Regions from separate parts of the Escherichia ruysiae genome, predicted to be linked through region 1. Evidence: predicted binding sites of a transcription regulator. Region 1 holds the regulator's gene; the other holds the start of a gene.
The links. The regulator Fur, encoded in region 1, represses iron uptake genes when iron is present. The targets are predictions, from matches to a motif close to ATAATAATGAGAACNACTATCAA.

Region 2: a site for Fur is predicted at 1,875-1,897, ahead of bfd (bacterioferritin-associated ferredoxin). Genes of this name have one in related genera too.

Annotation. Positions count from the first base shown of each region.
Region 1 covers NZ_JAVIWS010000001.1:4,047,294-4,050,466, forward strand. The annotation lists gene chiP (chitoporin ChiP) at 1-629, shown strand, start outside; gene RGV86_RS19395 (ChiQ/YbfN family lipoprotein) at 679-1,011, shown strand; gene fur (ferric iron uptake transcriptional regulator) at 1,107-1,553, opposite strand; gene uof (fur leader peptide) at 1,546-1,632, opposite strand; gene fldA (flavodoxin FldA) at 1,842-2,372, opposite strand; gene ybfE (LexA regulated protein) at 2,512-2,805, opposite strand; gene ybfF (esterase) at 2,945-3,173, opposite strand, start outside.
Region 2 covers NZ_JAVIWS010000001.1:3,069,869-3,073,041, forward strand. The annotation lists gene chiA (bifunctional chitinase/lysozyme) at 1-1,759, shown strand, start outside; gene bfd (bacterioferritin-associated ferredoxin) at 1,929-2,123, shown strand; gene bfr (bacterioferritin) at 2,196-2,672, shown strand; gene RGV86_RS14785 (prepilin peptidase) at 2,701-3,173, opposite strand, start outside.

The DNA of each region.
Region 1 (3,173 bases):
TCGCCGGTAGCCCGTTAACCACCAGCTACCAGTTCTACGGTACGCGCGACAAAGTTGACGATCGCAGCGTCAACGATCTTTATGACGGCACCGCCTGGCTGCAGGCGTTGACCTTTGGCTACCGGGCGGCTGACGTAGTGGATTTGCGCCTCGAAGGCACCTGGGTTAAAGCCGATGGTCAGCAGGGATACTTCCTGCAACGTATGACCCCAACCTACGCTTCCTCGAACGGTCGCCTGGATATCTGGTGGGATAACCGCTCTGACTTTAACGCCAACGGCGAAAAAGCGGTCTTCTTCGGTGCGATGTATGACCTGAAAAACTGGAATCTTCCCGGCTTCGCCATCGGCGCTTCCTACGTTTATGCATGGGATGCCAAACCAGCGACATGGCAGAGCAATCCGGATGCGTACTACGACAAAAACCGGACTATCGAAGAGTCTGCTTACAGTCTGGATGCGGTCTACACCATTCAGGACGGTCGCGCCAAGGGCACGATGTTCAAACTGCATTTCACCGAATACGACAACCACTCCGACATCCCAAGCTGGGGTGGCGGTTACGGCAACATCTTCCAGGATGAGCGTGACGTGAAATTCATGGTTATCGCGCCGTTCACTATCTTCTGATGCCCGACGCGGCAGGTATTTCGCCTGCCGCGCGTTTGAGGAATTTGCTATGAAAAAACTGATTCTCATCGCCATGATGGCATCGGGGCTGGTGGCTTGTGCGCAATCAACCGCGCCACAGGAAGACAGTCGTCTGAAAGAAGCTTACAGCGCCTGCATCAACACAGCACAAGGCTCGCCGGAAAAAATTGAGGCCTGCCAGAGCGTGTTAAACGTGCTGAAGAAAGAGAAACAACATCAGCAGTTTGCCGACCAGGAAAGTGTGCGGGTACTGGATTATCAGCAGTGTCTGCGCGCAACGCAAACCGGTAACGACCAGGCAGTGAAAGCCGATTGCGATAAAGTCTGGCAGGAAATTCGCAGTAATAACGCTACGCAGTAAAAACAAAAAAAGCGAGGGCTGTAACTCTCGCTTGTTCTTATTTCCCTGGTATAAAAAAGCCAACCCGCAGGTTGGCTTTTCTCGTTCAGGCTGACTTATTTGCCTTCGTGCGCGTGCTCATCTTCGCGGCAATCGCCTTCGGCGCAGTGACCGTAAAGATAGAGACTATGGTTAGTCAGGCGAATACCATGTTTCGCGGCGATTTCACGCTGACGCGCTTCGATAGATTCATCACTAAATTCAATAACCTTGCCGCAGTCGAGGCAGATCAGGTGATCGTGATGATGTTGCTGGGTCAGTTCAAATACGGATTTACCGCCTTCAAAATTGTGGCGGGTGACGATACCGGCATCGTCAAACTGGTTCAGTACGCGATATACCGTAGCCAGACCAATTTCTTCACCCATATCGATCAGACGTTTGTATAAATCTTCCGCACTGACGTGATGGTTGTCCGGCTCCTGAAGAACTTCCAGGATTTTTAAACGAGGAAGCGTTACTTTCAGGCCAGCTTTCTTTAGGGCGGTATTGTTATCAGTCATGCGGAATCTGTCCTGTTACTAAGCGGTTCACTTCATTAGGAGAAGTGACAGAATTTGCTCTTGAGATAATGCGTATCATTATAGAATTGCCACGCCTAAATGAAAACTACAAGTCCCTGGCAAATATTGTTAATAAAAACGTGGCTTAGCTTACATTTACATCGGCAAGGCCACTTCAATACTGGAACATTGTACAGGTACTACGGCAAAAGTTACAAATTTGTAGCAATTATTTTGATTGGCATTATCTATTAATACGGCGTAGACATTAGCCTACACCGCATCACATCAGGCGTTGATAATTTCGTCGAGATGCAGCTCTTCAGAAATTTGCTTAACCCATTTTTCCACGCGTTCAGCGGTCAGTTCCGGCTGACGGTCTTCGTCAATAGCCAGGCCGACAAAGTGATCGTCATCTGCCAGACCTTTTGATGCTTCGAAATGGTAGCCCGCAGTTGGCCAGTGACCCACGATAGTCGCGCCGCGCGGTTCGATGATGTCACGGATAGTGCCTAATGCATCACAGAAATATTCGGCGTAATCTTCCTGGTCGCCACAGCCAAACAGGGCAACCAGTTTACCATTGAAATCAATCTCTTCGAGAGTCGGGAAGAAGTCGTCCCAGTCACACTGCGCTTCGCCGTAATACCAGGTTGGGATACCCAGCAGCAGAATGTCATAAGCTTCCAGATCTTCTTTGCTGCTTTTTGCAATGTCATGGACATCGGCAACGTCTTTACCAAGCTGTTTTTGAATCATTTTTGCGATATTTTCGGTATTACCGGTGTCGCTGCCGAAAAAGATGCCAGTGATAGCCATGAGTGAAATAACCTCTTGAAACTTATTGAAATGGGGGTGGCAAATTGCCCACGGATAAAGGCAATCATAGCAGAACAGGCAGTCTTGCGGAATCAGCAAACGGGCAGGACTGCACACTGTGCTACATGAAAGTGGAAATTTAAACGATGCCTTGACTACGCAGTGCCGCCAACTGCTGCATCAAAATCTCTTCGATCAGTTCGCTACGGCTCATATTGCGCGACTCTGCCAGCTCATTCAGCGCCTCGACAGCTTCCGCGTTCAGCTTCAGTTCGACACGCTTAAGACCACGTACTTTGTCGCGTTTTAGCTGGTTGCGTTTATTAATACGCAGCTGTTCATCGCGCGAAAGCGGATTGGTTTTCGGTCGTCCCGGTCGACGCTCGTGCGCGAACAGATCTAATGTCGTACGGTCCGTTTGTTCTTTGGCCATGATCTTGGTGACTTCGGGGGAAACAATCAGCCGGGCGTCTGCCCGGATGGATAGCGCGCCATAATACATCAGCGCGATGAGTCACGCCAACGCCCACGCGCGGAAAGCGACGCGGACGCTGGGTTTTTAATCAGTTGCGTTAATCATTGAGATAGCGACGGATGGCGCGCAGTACCGCATCAGGTTTTTCGGCGTGTACCCAGTGACCCGCACCCGCAATCACATGCGCCCGTGCCTGCGGGAATTGCGCCAGTAAATCATCACGATATTGTTCAGTGACATACGGTGAATTACCGCCGGGGATAAACAGGGCAGGGTGATCCCATGCCGGGATTTTCTCCCAGCCAACAATATGCGGATACTGATCC
Region 2 (3,173 bases), 980 kb from region 1:
AGATACTCCGGTTACCCCAACTCCGGATAACAACGAGCCATCAACACCAGCGGATAGCAGTAACGATTACTCATTACAGGCATGGAGTGGTCAGGAAGGTAGCGAAATTTACCATGTTATCTTCAATGGTAATGTTTATCAGAATGCCTGGTGGGTTGGTTCTAAAGATTGCCCGCGTGGCACCAGCGCTGAGAACTCCAATAACCCATGGCGTCTCGTGCGTACAGCTACCGCTGCGGAAATGAGTCAGTACGGTAACCCGACTACCTGTGAAATTGATAACGGCGGCGTTATCGTTGCAGATGGCTTCCAGGCCAGTAAAGCGTACAGTGCGAACAGCATTGTAGATTATAACGATGCGCATTATAAAACGTCAGTGGATCAGGACGCGTGGGGCTTTGTTCCTGGCGGCGATAACCCGTGGAAGAAATACGAATCGGCAAAAGCGTGGTCTGCATCGACAGTCTACGTGAAAGGCGATCGTGTGGTGGTTGATGGTCAGGCATATGAAGCCTTGTTCTGGACACAAAATGATAACCCTGCGCTGGTTGCGAACCAGAACGCCACCGGTAGCAATAGCCGCCCGTGGAAGCCATTGGGTAAAGCACAGAGCTATAGCAGCGACGAGCTGAAAAATGCGCCAGAGTTTAATCCAGCGACGCTTTATGCCAGCGATACGCTGATTCGCTTCAATGGCGTGAACTATATTTCTCAAAGTAAAGTGCAGAAGGTTTCACCATCTGACAGCAACCCGTGGCGTGTCTTTGTTGACTGGACCGGAACCAAAGAGCGCGTAGGTACGCCGAAGAAAGCGTGGCCGAAACACGTATATGCACCGTATGTCGACTTTACGCTGAATACAATCCCGGATCTGGCTGCGCTGGCTAAGAATCATAACGTCAACCACTTCACGCTGGCGTTTGTGGTGAGTAAAGATGCGAACACCTGTCTGCCGACATGGGGTACTGCTTACGGTATGCAGAATTACGCTCAGTACAGCAAAATTAAAGCTCTGCGTGAAGCAGGCGGTGATGTGATGCTGTCTATCGGTGGTGCTAATAACGCTCCGCTGGCGGCTTCCTGTAAGAACGTTGACGATCTGATGCAGCATTATTATGACATCGTTGATAACCTGAATCTCAGAGTCCTGGACTTCGATATCGAAGGCACCTGGGTTGCGGATCAGGCATCTATTGAACGTCGTAACCTTGCCGTGAAGAAGGTGCAGGATAAATGGAAGTCAGAAGGCAAAGATATTGCTATCTGGTACACCTTGCCAATTCTGCCGACTGGCCTGACGCCGGAAGGGATGAACGTCCTGAGCGATGCCAAAGCGAAAGGTGTTGAGCTGGCGGGTGTGAACGTGATGACGATGGACTACGGTAACGCAATTTGTCAGTCTGCAAATACCGAAGGCCAGAACATCCACGGTAAGTGTGCAACGTCGGCGATTGCCAACCTGCATTCACAATTGAAAGGCCTCCATCCCAACAAGAGCGATGCAGAAATTGACGCCATGATGGGCACCACGCCGATGGTTGGCGTGAACGACGTTCAGGGTGAAGTTTTCTATCTCTCTGATGCTCGTCTGGTCATGCAGGATGCGCAAACTCGCAACCTCGGCATGGTAGGTATCTGGTCAATCGCGCGTGATCTGCCGGGCGGCACTAACCTGTCTCCGGAATTCCACGGTCTGACTAAAGAACAAGCTCCGAAGTACGCATTCAGTGCGATCTTCGCGCCGTTTACTAAGCAGTAAATTTGCTGGCGATAATTTCTGGTATTGCCGCATTTTTTGTCAATGGGCTACATTTTTGTAGCCCATTATTTTTATTCATATTTCTATTTTTTGATTAAAAAAGAGTCTTTTCGTAATTGAAATAAGAACTATTTTCATTTATTTTTGAAGAAAGTATACGGGAGTCTCTATGTACGTTTGTCTTTGTAATGGTATCAGTGATAAAAAAATTCGTCAGGCTGTGCGCCAGTTTTCTCCCCACTCGTTCCAGCAATTAAAAAAATTTATTCCGGTTGGAAACCAGTGCGGTAAATGTGTCAGAGCCGCACGTGAGGTGATGGAGGATGAATTAATGCAGCTGCCGGAGTTTAAGGAGTCCGCATAAAACGGAGTGTGTTTTTTGACTTACTCGTAAGCCGTTCTACGCTTCAAAGAGTGGAAGCGAAGGAGTCAAAAAATGAAAGGTGATACTAAAGTTATAAATTATCTCAACAAACTGTTGGGAAATGAGCTTGTCGCAATCAATCAGTACTTTCTCCATGCCCGGATGTTTAAAAACTGGGGGCTCAAACGTCTCAATGATGTGGAGTACCATGAATCCATTGATGAGATGAAACACGCCGATCGTTATATAGAGCGCATTCTTTTTCTGGAAGGTCTTCCAAATTTACAGGATCTGGGAAAACTAAACATTGGTGAAGATGTTGAGGAAATGCTGCGTTCTGATCTGGCACTTGAGCTGGATGGCGCGAAGAATTTACGCGAGGCAATTGGTTATGCCGATAGCGTTCATGATTACGTCAGCCGCGATATGATGATAGAAATTCTGCGTGATGAAGAAGGCCATATTGACTGGCTGGAAACGGAACTTGATTTGATTCAGAAAATGGGCCTGCAAAATTATTTGCAAGCACAGATTCGCGAAGAAGGCTAAGCCATGTCGGGAGGGACATTCCTCCCGGTTAATAAGAGATCCAGACCAGATACGTCAGGTTTATCATACTACCGAGCGCAAGCCACGGGCCGAATGCAATTGTGGTGATGGTCTGACGCTGCCACAGTTGTGATGCGATGGCGTAAAAAATGCCTCCCAGCGAGGCAATAAGTAATATCATTGGTAGCGTTTGCCAACCACACCACGCGCCTGCAGCGGCCAGTAGCTTGAAATCACCGTAACCTAATCCCTCTTTGTGGCATACAAACCACACCCCCCAGAAAACACACCACAGTACCCCATATCCAGCTACCGCGCCGTAAATCGCATCATGTAAATCAACTAATCCAGACTGCGCATTAAATAACAAGCCAAGCCAGAGCAGTGGCAAGGTGAGTTTGTCGGGCAGGAGCTGGGTACGAAAATCAATAACACTGAGCGTGAGTGCGAAGCAGAAGTAGAGAAAGAGTGCGCCAGTCACGATCGGCATGAAAGGTGCCA